DNA from 3 places in the Romboutsia lituseburensis genome. Region 1 is predicted to be linked to each of the others. Evidence: riboswitches for the same ligand, from Rfam matches in the RefSeq annotation. Region 1 holds a riboswitch; each other region holds the start of a gene.
The links. A riboswitch is a leader RNA that binds a small molecule or an ion and turns the genes downstream of it on or off. The one in region 1 is predicted to bind thiamine pyrophosphate.
Positions count from the first base shown of each region.

Region 1 (5,380 bases):
AATGTTGTTGGTACCAGGACTTGCACTAACTAATTCTATAAGAGATATAATAGAAGGTCAACTAATATCCGGTCTTACTAAAGCTGCAGAGGCATTTTTAGTGGCAGTATCTATTGCTGTTGGTACAGGAGCAGTAATACATTTATATTTAACAATGGGGGGGATTTAATATGATACTAGAAGCAATAGCATCAGCACTATCTGCAATAAGCTTTGGTATTATTTTTAATATAAAAGGAAGACGACTTTTAGCAGCTGGATTTGGAGGAGGATTAAGTTGGTTTGCTTATAAACTTTGTTTAGCCAATGAAGTTTCTCAGGTATCTTCATTTTTTATAGCTGCAATATGTTTTAGTATATATTGTGAAATTTGTGCTAGAGTGTATAAAACTCCAGCAACAACATTATCTGTATGCTGTTTAATACCTTTAGTTCCAGGTTATGGTGTATATAATACAATGTATGAATTTATAAAAGGAGATTATATAAAAGCTATAGATTATGGTATAAATACATTATCCTTAGCGGGTGCTTTAGCACTAGGCGTTATTTTTGTATCTACTTTATTTAGAAATTTTAATTTGCACAAGACACTAGATAATTTGTTAAAGTCTCCAAAAAGGATAAAAAACACAAAACAAACGTTAGAAGAAAGTTTTGAGTAAATTTAAAATCCCCATTATTAAAAATAATGGGGATTTGCTTAATTTTTAAATTAAGCTCTTAATATATATTTCAAACTTAAACTGTGTAGTAATTTTGCAGTGGTTTTATACAAAATCTTTTTAATTATATAATTTAAGTGATATAAAGTCAACTCAAATTGTATAATTAAAAATTTAACGATAAAAAAGATAAAATATTATATTACATTGTTGAGATGGTAAAAACACTATGCTATACTCAAAGTGTAAAAGTTAATAGAATATAAGCTAGGGGAGCTAGAATTGGCTAGCTGAGAGAAAAGCCTCAACTTAATACCCTACTAAACCTGATCAAGGTAATGCTTGCGAAGGGAAGCTTTTAAGTATACTAAAATTTTTGAGTATACATTTTTTATATTATGTAAATTAAGTGCTTTCCTAGAAATAGGATAAGCACTTTTTTATTGAAACAATAATACAATTTTTATTTAGAAGGGGGTAATATGAAAGTAAATGGGAAAAATCTATCACTTGGAGATAATAAAAATATTTTAAGTCTTTTAGAGTATTTCAATTTAAATGAAGAACAAGTGGTAGTTGAGGTGAATTTTGAAATAATAGAGTCTGAGAAATATAAAAATTATATTTTAACAGAGGAAGATATTATAGAAGTAATAAGCTTTGTAGGGGGGGGTTAAAATTAAAATTTTTTTAAATGAAATTCATACAGAAATAGATGAGAAATTAACTTTATATGAAGTTAGGGATAAGTACAAAAAAGAAAGCGACATTGTAATATTAAATGGCTACCCTGTTGAAAAAAATTATAAGTTACAAGAAAGTGATAAAGTTAGTTTAATTAAAAGGGGTGAAAATTTAAATTTAGATAAAATAGAAAAACTTTTAGCTGCAAGGCATACTCCCAATATACATGAGAAGCTAAAAAAAGGAAGTGTTGCTATATTAGGATTAGGCGGATTAGGATCAAACATAGCAATTTCTTTAGCGAGGATTGGAGTAGGGGAGCTAATTATAGCCGATTATGATATTGTTGAGCCATCTAATTTAAATAGGCAACAGTATTTTATAGATGATATAGGCAGTTATAAAACAAGTGCCATTAAAAATAATTTAAATAATATAAATCCTTTTATAAATATAAAAAAAATTAATGAAAAAATTACTAAAGAAAATATGAATTTATTTAAAGATGCAGACATTATTGTAGAAGCTTTTGATAATCCAAAATCAAAAGCTGAAATAAGTAATTATATATTAACAAATATGAAAGAAAAATTTTTAATTGCATCATCTGGAATGGCAGGATATTATGATTCAAATATGATACAAACAAAAAAACTTAGAGAAAATTTTTACATATGTGGAGACTTAGTAAGTGAAGCAAAAATTGGAGATGGTCTAATGGCACCTAGAGTCGCTATATGTGCAAATCATATGGCAAACTTAGTGATTAAAATATTAGTTGATAAATATTAATTATAGCAAATTTAGGGGGATAATATGGATAGATTAGTTTTAGGAGATCATAAATTTAATAGTAGACTTCTTATAGGAACAGGAAAATATGGATCAAATGAAATATTACCTAAGGTAATAAATGAGAGTAATAGTGAAATAATAACAATGGCTCTTAGAAGAGTTGATCTAGATAATAAAGAAGAAAATATATTAACACATATACCAAAAGAGATGACAATACTACCGAATACATCAGGAGCAACAAATCATCAAGAAGCTGTTAGGATTGCAAGAATTGCACGTAAAATGGGATGTGGAAATTTTGTAAAGATAGAAATTATTTCAGATACAAAATATTTATTACCAGATAATGATGAGACAATCAAAGCAACTGAAATTCTGGCTAAAGAAGGTTTTGTAGTCCTTCCGTATATGAGCCCAGATCTTTATGCTGGAAAAAGGCTTATAGATGCTGGAGCAGCAGCTGTAATGCCTTTAGGATCTCCTATAGGATCAAATAGAGGGATTAGGATGAAAGAAATGATAAAGATTATGATTGAAGAATTAGATATACCTATAATTGTAGATGCAGGTATTGGAAAGCCATCTCAAGCAATGGAAGCAATGGAGCTGGGAGCTGCAGCAGTATTAGTAAATACCGCAATTGCATCAAGCAATGATCCAGTAAAAATGGCAAAAGCATTTAGATTAGCAGTAGAAGGTGGAAGAGAAGCATATCTTGCTAAGTGTGGAATAGTATCTGATTATGCAAATGCATCATCACCTCTAACTGGTTTTTTATCACAGTTAAGCACAGTAAAGTAAATATAAACTTTTAGGGGAGTGGGGATCATGAGTTTTTATGATGTTTTAAATTCGTATAAAGATTTTGATATATATGGATATATGGATAATGTAACCGATGAAAATATATTGAATTCGTTGCAAAAAGATTATTTAGATGAATATGATTTGCTTAATTTACTTTCGAAAAAGGCAGTAAAGTATTTAGAATTAATGGCACAAAAATCTAATAAAATAACTAATCAATATTTTGGAAAAACAATATGTTTATACACGCCGATGTATATAGCAAATTATTGTATTAATAAATGTGTATATTGCGGATACAACTTAGACAGTGGTATAAAAAGAAAGAAATTAACAATAGAAGAAATAAAAAATGAGGGTGCGTTTATATCAAAGGAAGGTTTTAAACATCTATTAATACTTACAGGAGAAAGCAATATACATTCAGACGTAAAATATATAGGAGAAGCAGTGGAAACACTAAAATCTAAATTTTCATCTATAGGTATAGAAGTGTATCCTATGGATGAAAAAGAATATGAATATCTTGTATATAAAGGTGTTGATTCTCTAACTGTATATCAAGAAGTTTATGATGAAGATATATACAAAGAAGTACATATAAAAGGTCCAAAATCAAATTATAAATATAGATTAGATGCTCCTGAGAGAGGTGCAAAGGCAGGTATGAGAAGTTTATCTATTGGAGCGCTATTAGGTCTTAATGATTTTAGAAAAGAAACATTTTTTACTTTATTGCATGGGAAATACTTAAGAAATAAATATCCGCATATAGAAATATCATATTCAGTACCAAGAATTAGACCATTTAAAGGATGTTATGATGGTATAAAAGATGTAAATGATGTAGAATTAGTACAAGCTATTTTATGTATGAGACTATTTGATAATCATGGGGGGATAAATTTATCAACAAGAGAATCCTTAGATCTTAGAAAAAACTTAATTCCTTTAGGAATAACTAAGCTAAGTGCTGGAGTATCAACGGATGTAGGTGGTCATTCTCAAGGCAGTAAAGATACATCACAGTTTAAAATAAGCGATGAAAGTAATGTAGGACAAGTTAAAGATATGTTACATTCTATAGGTTATCAGCATATATTTAAAGATTGGGAGCGATTTTAGTGTACCTTATAACTAATAGAAGCTTATGTGATGAAGATAAGTACTTTGAATCAATAAAAAATTCAGTTTATAATGGAATTGAAAATATAATAATAAGAGAAAAAGATTTAAATAATGAACAGCTTAAAAATATATATTATAAAATAAAATATAGTCTTAAAAATATAAATAAAAAATATAATTTGATTATAAATTCAAATGTTGATGTATTTGAAGAAGTAGATGCAGATGGTATTCATTTACCATTTATTCTATTTAAAAAAAATCTGCAAAATAACTATGTATTTAAAGATAATAAAATATTGGGAATATCAACTCATAGTATAGAAGAAATAGAGTATTTAGAAGAGTTAAAAAAAGTAAATAATTTAAAAATTGATTATATAACTATATCTCATATATATGAAACTGATTGTAAAAAAGGTATGAATCCTAAGGGAATAGATATATTAATAAGTGCTAAAAAAATAAGCAGTTCAAATATTGTAGCATTAGGAGGGATAACACCTAAAAATTCATTGAATACATTGAAATATTGTGATGATATAGCTATAATGTCACAGATTATGAAGTCTGATAATGTAGTAGAAACTATAAAAGAATATTTTAAATTTCAAGAAAAAGACGTTTTATAAACGTCTTTTATTTTTTTAGCTTAATAAAATTATGATACTTTAGAACCTGTGGATAATTACTGTAAATAAGTAATGTCAGATATTGTAGCTAGCGTAAAAATCCATTTTTGAGCAACGGAATAAGTCGATGGCGACATGAGCGAAGAGAATTTTTTATAAATATTGAATGTGTACTAGTAGGATTAATGTTATCTAGAAAGTAAGTCGTGAATTTAAAATTTAGAAACTATATTGGTTAGTTGCCTTTTACTTAGGGAATAAATATAGTATATGTTTTTAAAATAGGAGTTGATAAAATGAAAAAGCTTGCAACTTTTGCTGGTGGATGTTTTTGGTGTATGGTAAAACCATTTAATGAATATGAAGGTGTGGAAAAAGTTGTATCTGGATATACAGGAGGTCATACTAAAAATCCCACATATGAACAAGTTTGTTCAGGAAATACAGGTCACATAGAAGCAATTCAGATTGTTTATGATGAGACTATAATTGGATATGATGAACTTTTAGATATATTTTGGAATCAGATTGATCCAACAGATATAAAGGGTCAGTTTAATGATAGAGGAGAAAGATATAAAACAGTAATATTTTATCATGATGAGATACAACGAAAAATGGCAGAAAAATCAAAAGAAGATTTAGAAAAAAGTGAAATTTATACAG
Region 1 covers NZ_JANQBQ010000001.1:1,313,293-1,318,672, reverse strand. The annotation lists gene NWE74_RS06450 (threonine/serine ThrE exporter family protein) at 1-169, shown strand, start outside; gene NWE74_RS06445 (threonine/serine exporter family protein) at 171-665, shown strand; TPP riboswitch at 925-1,035, shown strand; gene thiS (sulfur carrier protein ThiS) at 1,148-1,342, shown strand; gene thiF (sulfur carrier protein ThiS adenylyltransferase ThiF) at 1,344-2,141, shown strand; gene NWE74_RS06430 (thiazole synthase) at 2,166-2,948, shown strand; gene thiH (2-iminoacetate synthase ThiH) at 2,976-4,079, shown strand; gene NWE74_RS06420 (thiamine phosphate synthase) at 4,079-4,714, shown strand; gene msrA (peptide-methionine (S)-S-oxide reductase MsrA) at 4,996-5,380, shown strand, end outside.

Region 2 (5,380 bases), 930 kb from region 1:
TAGACAAGCTCAAGAAAGTATGATAGTAGTGAATGCGCATAAAATAAATAATGGAGAGCCATTATCTTTAAACGCAAAAGATAAAGATTTTTTCTTCATAAAAAGAAATACAAATGAAGAAATTTTAAAAGAAATTATAAGTGTAGTTAGTGAAAGGCTACCTAACTTTTATAAATTAGATAAGTTAAAGGATATACAAGTATTAGCATCGATGAGGAAAGGGGATTTAGGTGTTACTAACCTTAATATAGAACTTCAAAAACACCTTAATAAACCTGAAAAATATAAGGTTGAAGAGAATTTCCAGAAAAGACTTTTTAGGGTAGGGGATAAAGTAATGCAAATTAAAAATAACTACACTAAAAAATGGGAAAATGAAGATAGAAGTGAAACTGGGGAAGGTATATATAATGGAGATATTGGATATGTGTACCATATAGATAAAGAAAAAAGAATTGTATATGTAATATTTGATCAAGTAAAAATAGTAGAGTACAAATATGATGAACTAGATGAACTGGATCATAGCTTCTGTACAACAATTCATAAAAGTCAAGGTAGTGAATTTCCAGTAGTAGTAATACCTATGACATGGGCTCCTCCTATGCTATTAAGTAGAAATTTATTATATACTGCTGTTACAAGAGCAAAAAAACTTGTAGTAATAGTGGGAGATGTTAAATACTTGGAGTATATGATAAAAAACAATAGAACTAATGATAGATATTCGAATTTATCATATAAACTCAATAAATTTAAAGAAGAAGGGGTGTTAGTTAAGTAAGAATGAATAGTCATTTGAAAAAATTAAATGACATAAATGAATGTATGACTGATATATTTCTCGACCTTATATACCCAAATAATATAAGTTGCATAATTTGCAACAAACCAATAAATAAGAATAACACATACTCCATGTGTAAGGATTGCTTTGATGAACTTCATTTTATACTAGATGGATGTATTAAGTGTGGAAAGCCAATAATTAATTGCTCTTTAGAAGAACATGATATAGATGAATGTAGCTACTGTAGTGGTAAAGAATTTCATTTTGATAAAGCTATATCATGTATAGAATATAATGATTTTAGCAAAAAAATGATTTTTGGATTTAAATATAGCAATAAAACCTATATGAGTAGATACATAGCATCAATAATGAAGGAAAAAATAATATTAGAGGAAATAAACTTTGACTATATACTATTTGTGCCTTTACATAAATCAAGATTGAAAAAAAGGGGATTTAATCAAGCGTATAAGATAGCCAAGTATTTAAGTAAAGAATTTAATATACCAGTACTTGATTGTATAGTAAGGAAAGGGAACACTAAAAGACTTTATAAATTAAGAAAAAAAGAAAGAAAAGATGAGTTAAGAGATGCATTTATATTAAAGAAGAACAAGATTTATCTAGAAGAACAAAATATAATACTTGTAGATGATATATTTACAACAGGTGCAACTGTAAATGAGATCTCAAGGATACTAAAATTAGAAGGTGTAAATTTAATAACAGTATCAACTTTTTTAACAGGAGTTAACACGTTTAGTTGTTAGGAATAAATTCCTATTGACATATATCTCATAAAATATTAAAATAGAAAAAGTGATATTTAGGTCTGTGGTTGCAAGTCCAAGCCAGTCGCAGGCAAAGGGATCCACGTAAGTTAACACTAAAAATTGGGTTAATGATCATGGTGCGGCTTAGAAGTAAGACCTACCGGTATAAAATCGAGAGAGTTAGTAGTGCGGCGAACCCAAGCGAACCCTCCAGTAGGCGAGTGTGGGGTCAAAAACCAGGTCAGCTAAATATCCTAAAGTACCTTTATAGGTGCTTTTTTTTATGTTTAAAATATTATTTTATTGCGATATAGAGCAAACAAGTATAGAATGTAATTGTAAAATAAAATATTAGCTAGGGGTGCCAAAAGGCTGAGAGATGAAAGTCAACCCTTGTACCTGATCTGGATAATACCAGCGTAGGAAAGCCTGTTTATATACTGTTTATTTTTTATAAGAAAAACTAAGCTATGTTCCTATTTGGGGATATAGCTTTTTTAGTATATGAAAGCCTTTAATCAAGGGTATAGCTAAAGAATTAGGGGGATTAAAGATGAATTATACAACACAAATGGATGCTGCTAAAAAAGGAATAGTAACTAATGAAATGATAGTTGTAGCTAAGAAGGAGAATAAATCAATTGAAGAATTAATTGATCTAGTTAAAAGTGGAAAAGTAGTAATTCCGGCTAATAAAAATCATAAAACATTGAGTGCAGAAGGTGTAGGACAGGGTCTTAAAACTAAAATAAATGTAAATTTAGGCATATCTAAGGATTGTTATAGTTGCGAAAAAGAATTAGAAAAAGTTAGGGTTGCTATAGATATGAAAGCTGAATCAATAATGGACTTATCTAACTATGGAAAAACAGAAGGTTTAAGAAAAAATATAATTAATATGTCAACAGCAATGATAGGAACAGTACCAATGTATGATGCTATAGGATTTTATGATAAAGAACTAAAAGATATAACAGTTGATGAATTCTTTAAAGTAGTTGAAAAACATGGAGAAGATGGCGTAGATTTTATAACTGTTCATGCAGGCCTTAATAAAGAGGCGATAGAAACCTTAAAAAGAAATAATAGATTAACTCATATTGTTTCAAGAGGTGGATCACTTTTATATGCTTGGATGGAGTTTAATAATGCTGAAAATCCTTTCTATGAATATTATGATAGACTTTTAGATATATGTGAAAAATATGATATAACTATATCTTTAGGAGATGCTTTAAGACCGGGATCTATAAATGATTCTACAGATGCAAGTCAAATAAAAGAACTTATAACCTTAGGAGAGCTTACGAAAAGAGCATGGGATAGAAACGTGCAAGTTATAATAGAAGGGCCAGGACATATGGCAATAAATGAAATTGAATCTAATATTGTACTTCAAAAGAAACTTTGTCATCAAGCTCCATTTTATGTATTAGGTCCAATAGTAACAGATGTAGCTCCAGGATATGACCATATAACATCAGCTATAGGGGGTGCAATAGCAGCATCGCATGGAGCAGATTTTTTATGTTATGTAACTCCAGCAGAGCACTTGAGATTACCTGATTTAGATGATATGAAAGAAGGAATAGTTGCAGCCAAAATAGCAGCGCATGCAGCTGATATAGCTAAAGGAATATCAAAAGCTAGAGAATGGGATTACAAGATGAGCAAAGCTAGAGCAGATATAAATTTTGAAGACATGATAAATTTATCATTAGAACCAGAAAAACCAAAATTATATAGAGAAAGTTCTGTTCCAACTGAAAAAGAAAGCTGTACTATGTGTGGAAAGATGTGCTCAATGAGAACTATGAAAAAAATAATGAATGGAGAAAATCCTCAATTATAATATAGAATTTTTTAAAAAAATGTATAAATTTATAAAAAAAAAATTTTATGTTTAAAATTGTATAAATCATTAAAAAACGACACTAATTCACAAATAAATAACAACTATTGTAGACATTTGTGGATAGTCGATATTATAAAAATAGCTTGAAATGCACAATAAGTAGAGTTATTAACAAAATTATCCACATTATCCACAGTTATAGTGTTAATATTAATCCACATATATAATTTGTAGATTATCCCAAAATTAATCTTATTTTATTTGAATATATTAATTTAGAAAAGTTAACAATAAAAATAAAGGATTATATAAGTCAGAGTAGAATACTTTATTAAAGTATAACTAATTATACTGCTATAACTGAAGGGAGATGTTCTTATGAATATAATAATATCTGGAAAACAAATGGAACTAACAGATGGAATTAAAGGTGCGATAGAAGAGAAAATCGGAAGATTAGACTACTACCTTCATCCAGAAACAGAAGTGAAAGTGACAGTTAGTGCTAAAAAATCAAGACAAAAAGTAGAAGTAACAATAATCCCTATAAGTGGACCAATAGTTAGAGCTGAAGATATAGAAGAAAACTTATATGCAGCTATAGACATAGTTTATGATAAATTAAATAAGCAATTAAGAAGATATAAAAATAGATTGCAAGATAGACATCAAGATAGTGAGAGTATAAGATTCCAAGGTGTAGAATTAAATGAGGACATTGACTTTGAAGACGATGATGAAGATAATTTAGATATAGTAATAGAAAGACATAAAAAGTTTGATATGAAACCTATGAGTGCCGAAGAAGCGGTGTTACAGATGGAATTAATAGAGCATGATTTCTATATGTTTAGAAATATAGATACAGATGAAGTATCTATAGTATATAAACGTAGAAATGGTGGATATGGGATAATAGAACATGAATAAGATAATTTAAATTAATTAAAAAGCTATCGATAAATTTAATTATCGATAGCTTTTTTAATTAGTTTACCTTACATAGAGTAGTTACATTTTAAGCGTTAGAATATAAAGGCAAATATTCAATATTAAATATAGAATTTTTATGGTAAAATGAATATTAGTATAATAATTGAGCGAGGAGAGATGCTGAATATGAGTTTTTTAGATAATTTATTTAACATGGCGGATAAAAAAGAACTTAAAAAGTTTAATAAGATAGTTGATCAAATAGATTCTTTAGAGACAAAGTTTGATTCTATGTCAGATAAAGAATTTCAAAATATGACAAATATATTTAAAGAAAGATTAAGTGCAGGAGAAACGATAGATGATATATTACCAGAAGCTTTTGCTGTTGTAAGAGAAGCATCTAAAAGAATATTAGGAATGAGACACTATAGAGTACAGCTTATAGGTGGTATTGTTCTTCATCAAGGTAGAATAGCTGAAATGAAAACTGGTGAAGGTAAAACATTAGTTGCAACTGCTCCAGTATATTTAAATGCTCTTACAGGGAAAGGTGTACATGTAGTAACAGTAAATGATTATCTAGCAAAACGTGATAAGGAACAAATGGCAAAAGTATATGAATTCCTTGGAATGACAGTTGGGGTAATAGTTCATGGGCAAAATCCTCAAGTTAGAAGAGAACAATATCAATGTGATATAACATATGGAACTAACAATGAATATGGATTTGATTACTTAAAAGATAACATGGTAATACATAAGGAACAAATGGTTCAAAGAGAGTTAAACTATGCTATAGTGGATGAGGTTGACTCAATTCTTGTAGATGAGGCAAGAACACCACTTATAATATCTGGACCTGGGGATAAATCTACACATTTATATGCAGATGCTAATACATTTGTACTAACATTAAAGCCAGATAATTATGAGGTTGATGAAAAACAAAAATCAGTTTCTTTAACTGAATCGGGGATACAAAAAGCAGAAGTTTACTTTAATGTAGATAACTTAACAGATGTA
Region 2 covers NZ_JANQBQ010000001.1:2,248,050-2,253,429, reverse strand. The annotation lists gene NWE74_RS10770 (ATP-dependent RecD-like DNA helicase) at 1-784, shown strand, start outside; gene NWE74_RS10765 (ComF family protein) at 787-1,563, shown strand; TPP riboswitch at 1,914-2,009, shown strand; gene thiC (phosphomethylpyrimidine synthase ThiC) at 2,120-3,418, shown strand; gene hpf (ribosome hibernation-promoting factor, HPF/YfiA family) at 3,800-4,351, shown strand; gene secA (preprotein translocase subunit SecA) at 4,541-5,380, shown strand, end outside.
Region 2: it holds a riboswitch for thiamine pyrophosphate, as region 1 does, so the genes downstream of both, thiC (phosphomethylpyrimidine synthase ThiC) here and thiS (sulfur carrier protein ThiS) in region 1, are expected to answer to the same signal.

Region 3 (5,380 bases), 2.1 Mb from region 1:
TAAGTTGATATATCAACTTTAAAAGTATATATTTTTATAGTTGATATGTCAACAATTAAAATATGATTTAGATTTTACTTTAATATTTTATAATGTTAAAATATGTATATATGTTATGGATTTAATTTTTTAACTTTATTTTAGTTACATGTACATTAGAATGAGATAGGTGGTAATATATTTGGATAGTAATGATATATTAGATTTAATAAGAAACATAGCTTTGTTTAGAAAAAATTACACAACATTTATAGGTAAAAATCTTATTGATTTAGAGATAACTAATTCTGAGTTTTCTTACTTAAAAGAAGTGATAAATTTTAATGGCATTCCTCAAGATGAGTTAATTCGAAATTTATCTATCGATAAGGCTGCTGCAACTAGGATGGCTCAGTCTTTAGAAAAAAAAGATTTGATAAAAAGAGTTAGAAATGAGAATAACAAGAGATTTTTCAATGTTTTTTTAACTAAAAAAGGAACAGAATATATAGATATTACAAATAAAATACTTACTGATTTTTACAATATTTCTTTTAAGAATACAAATGATAATAGTTTTGAAGAATTAAAACACATATTAAAGCAAATAAATAAAGACTTTATTTAATTTATATTTTGATTAACTAAAATCATTTATAGTTATTTTTTAATGAAAAAGAGCTATCTATATAGAGATAGCTCTTTAATAATTATTATCTATAAAATACATCTACAAATGATGCATGATCAAATACTTCCTCATCACTACCATCAACTAAAACTTTAACACCTTTTATCCAATCACCTTGGTAATCTCTTTGTAATAAAGTTTCTATTATAGCAGCTTGAGATATAGCTCCACCAGTTGATCCTGCAAAGTGTTTAGCCCACTTTTGTTGGTCTACTAAGTTTATAGTTAAAATACCATTCTTGTCTATTGATTGTAAAACCATTTGTGCATCATCTTTGAAGTAATCATTTTTTAAAGCTGATATTAGCTCATTTATTTTGTCTTCTTTTGAAGCACTATTTTTTATTTTTATAGTTTCAAATTCAACTATGCTTTGAGTGTCTTCTTCTTTTGCTGTGTATATTTTAAAATCTGTTGTTTCTGATTTTGCTTCTTTTTTCTCTTCTTGCTTCTTTAAATTCTTTTTAGATTCTTCTTTTTTAACTTTATCACTTTTTGCTTCTTGTTTTGCCTCTATATCTTCTTTTTGTATATCATCACTTTGTTCATTATCATCTTTTGCGTTGTCTTTTGGTGAATCTATATTTTCTTGTACTTGATTACTATCTTTTTTAGTTTCAGTAGTAGTTGATTGATTTGCACATCCTACTAAAGTTAAACTCATCATTAATGCCAGTAAACTCACTTTTAGTTTCATCAGTTTATTCTCCTTATTATTAAAATTCGCTTCGCTTTAAGCCACCGCGTGGGCGCTACACTTCATATCGCCAACGACTTCGTCCGTTGCTTAAAATTCGTTTAGCTTAAACTAATGATACCAAATTTTGCATAATAAGTATTTACAATAAAATAACAATATTCTTACAATTTATTTACAATTTGATAATTTATGTCATGAAAGTATTTATTGTAAACTTGCAACTTTTCTTAAATTAGCTAATGGAAGTAATGCCATTATAACTACGCAAAGTACTCCTTCTACTCCATGACCTGAGAAGTTGTATAAGAATGAATAAAGTACGGGGTTCATTCCTTCTGGTGCAAATTGACCAAAGAAAAATACTCCAGATAAGAAGTGTGACGTTGTATTTAATAATATTGCAACTAAACTACCAAATATAATTTTTTTCTTATCATCTTTTCCAAACATATCACTAAGACCTAGTGCCATATCAGGAATAGCATAATCTAAGATAACTTGAGCAGGGTGCATTATGTATCCGCCTATTAATAAGCTTATAGTTCCTGTTATAAGACCGGCTGTAAGTCCTGCCTCTCTTGAATATAAAACTGATACCAATAACAATGGTAACATTGAGAACATGTTAATTCCTCCACCTTGAGGATATCTTACAAATGGAATTAATGATAATATATAACTCATTGCACTAAACATTGCTATTACAACCATTTCTTTTGTTTTAAATTTATACTTTCTTATTTTTAAAACATATAAAACTAATGGAACTACACAAACTACAAGTAATATACTATTAAACATAAGCTAGCTCACTCCCTTCATATGCCATATGCCAAAAGTCCATTTCATATATACTAGCTTTTCTAAATATACTTATAAGATTTCTTTCTTCTTCCTCACTTAGGTCTTTACATATTTCATTAGTAAAATCTATCCAATCATTTGTAAACTTAGTATATCCTTCACTACTATAAGTTTCTATCCAACTTTTATAAAAACTATCTTCTATACAATCTTTATAGTTTTCTTTTAATTTAAGTCCTATATAGTTATAACTCCATGTGCAAGGAAGTATTACAGATATTATTTCCTTAGCCCCACCTGCTAATGATACATTTTTCATATAGCTTGTATAACTTTCATTGTTTTTGTGATACTCATATTTTTCTATTTCATCCATATTTTCTCCAAAACCTTTTAAGTATGAAATATGATTTGCTGTTTCATCATTTAAGATCCCATCAGCACCTTCATAAAACATATTCATTTCTCTTATAGTGTTGCTTTTCACAACTCCCATACAATACACTTTTGTATATTCTTTTAAATATAAATAATCTTGTATAAGGTATTTTCTAAATTTCTCTTTATCTAAAGTTCCTTCTCCTATTTCTTTTAAAAAAGGATGCTCTAAATAACTTTCCCAAATATCTTTACTTCCTTCAAATAAACGCTCAGTAAATAACATATCTATCTCTCCATTCTTTTTGTTTTATTAAGCTAATGCTAATTCTTCTATCTTTGCATATGTATTTAATTTATCAACATTTAATTTATATACTTCATCCATTAAATTCACTTTAAAGCTTCCTATAGCTGGATTTTGACTATCAGCTAATTCACCACATAAAGACATTGTTAAAACTCCCATAGTGGCACATTCTAATGTGTCTTCATCACACCCTAAGAAACTTGCAATTAAACTTGCACTCATACAACCAGTTCCAGTTATTCCTTTAAGTTTTTCAGTTCCATTATTTATTTTATAAACTTTATCTCCATCTGTTATAATATCTGTCTTTCCTGTTGCTGCTACTACACATTCTAACTTCTTAGCTACTTTTTTTATAATCTCTGTACAATCTGTTTCATCATCAAATGAATCCACACCTTTTCCCTTTACATCAAATCCACCTATAAATTTAATTTCTGCCACATTTCCTTTTACTACGTCAAACTTAACTTCATTTAAAAGTTTATTTGTAAGATTTGTTCTAGCTTCAGTTGCAAATACACCTACTGGATCTAATATAACAGGCTTTTTATATTTATTAGCAACTTTACCTGCTATTAGATATAAGTTTAATAACTCTGAATTCATAGTTCCTATGTTTATAACTACTGAATTTGCTGCTTTTACTATATCTTCTACTTCCTCATATGAAAAACTCATCAAAGGGCTTGCCCCTAATGCTAACGTTATATTAGCACAATCATTTATAGTTACATTATTTGTATAATGTAAAACTAATGGATTTACGTCTTTCACCTTTTCAATTAAATTAAACATCTTAAAGCCCCCCTAATTTAAGTTTTAGCATTTAATTTTCTTAAACGTAAAAAAAGCTATACCTGATTAGGTATAGCTTTATGTACAATAAATATCAAAATTAATGTTTAGATTTATAACTATCTAAAATAATATTTGTTGTGTCAAGTCTTATAAAGCTTCCCTACGCTGGCATTATCCAGATCAGGTATAAGGGTCGGTAATCCTCTCAGCCATATGGCTCCCCTAGCAATTTTTAAATTTTATTTACACTTTAAGTATAGTACTTTATTTTTATGTGTCAACTAATTTTTCCAATTTACAGCAAAAAATAAACAATCAATAGCTATTTATTCTTATTGTAAGAAATATATCTAAAAATTTAACTGTTGTATATATTTTATTGACATTACTAAATACCAATGATATTCTTCTACATAATAGATAGAATTTAAAGGTGGAGGATAGACTATGCGTCAATGTATGGATTCAGATAATTTACATAAAAGGATAAAAAAGATAATGGGACAATTAAATGCCATAGATAAAATGGTTGATAAAGATATACCTTGTGAAGATGTTTTAATTCAAATCAATGCAGTAAAAAAAGCAGTGCATAAAGTTGGACAGTTAGTATTAGAAGGTCATATAAACCATTGTGTAAAAGATGGTATTGAACATGGAGATACTGAAAAAACAATTAAAGACTTTGCAAAAGCCATTGAACATTTTTCAAGAATGGGATAAAAAAAGTAGTTTATATAAACTACTTTTTTTATGCCTAAGGATATTATGATACTTCATTTTCTGTGGATAATTCATGAAAGTAAGTTATATTAATAAATTGGTTTTGAGTATAAAAAACATTTTGAGCAAAGGACGAAGTCGTTAGCGACAGGAGCCAAGCGACTTTTTTATTGACTTTAAGATAATTCACTTCTAATACATACCTATAGGGGTATATGTATATTTTTTTTATTAATAATTTAAAATGAGGTGAAATATGAAAAAAATCAATGATTTTCTTAATTCCTTTCCAATGATTATTGTATCTGGAATATTTTTAGGAATTAGTTTATTAGAACACATGGAATTACTTGGGAATTTTAATTTTTAATTGATCCAGCATGGATATCTATATTAATATCTGGATTTCCACTTGCTTGGATAGCGATTGAAAGAGTTGTTAAAAGTTTTTATATTAGCTCTGCACTACTTATTACTATTGCTATGATAGCATGTATTTTTATAGGAGAGGTCTTTGCAGCAGGTGAAGTTGCATTTATTATGGCTATAGGTGGATGGCTTGAAGATAAAACAGTTGACCGTACTAAAAAAGGAATTACACAACTTTTAAAGCTGGTTCCTGCTAAAGGTAGAAAAATTATTTACCACTCAGATGGAACTTTAAAAGAAGAATTTATAGACCCAGAAAATATTCAAATTGATGATATTCTTAGAGTTTTACCAGGAGAGAATATCCCTGCCGATGGAATAATTGAATTTGGTCAAACATCTATCGATCAATCTGTTATGACTGGAGAATCATTGCCTGTTGATAAAATTAAGGGTGACAAGGTATATACAGGAACAATTAATTGTTTCGGTTCAATAGATATTAAGGTTACAAAGTCTTTTTCTGATTCATCATTGCAAAAAATGATATCACTAGTAAAACAAGCAGAGGATAATAAAGCACCGATGCAAAGAGTTGTAGATAAATGGTCGGCTTGGTTTGTAC
Region 3 covers NZ_JANQBQ010000001.1:3,426,195-3,431,574, reverse strand. The annotation lists gene NWE74_RS16520 (MarR family winged helix-turn-helix transcriptional regulator) at 182-607, shown strand; gene NWE74_RS16515 (hypothetical protein) at 693-1,367, opposite strand; gene thiT (energy-coupled thiamine transporter ThiT) at 1,575-2,171, opposite strand; gene tenA (thiaminase II) at 2,164-2,838, opposite strand; gene thiM (hydroxyethylthiazole kinase) at 2,866-3,660, opposite strand; TPP riboswitch at 3,804-3,897, opposite strand; gene NWE74_RS16495 (metal-sensing transcriptional repressor) at 4,111-4,386, shown strand; gene NWE74_RS16490 (cation-translocating P-type ATPase) at 4,756-5,380, shown strand, end outside.
Region 3: it holds a riboswitch for thiamine pyrophosphate, as region 1 does, so the genes downstream of both, thiM (hydroxyethylthiazole kinase) here and thiS (sulfur carrier protein ThiS) in region 1, are expected to answer to the same signal.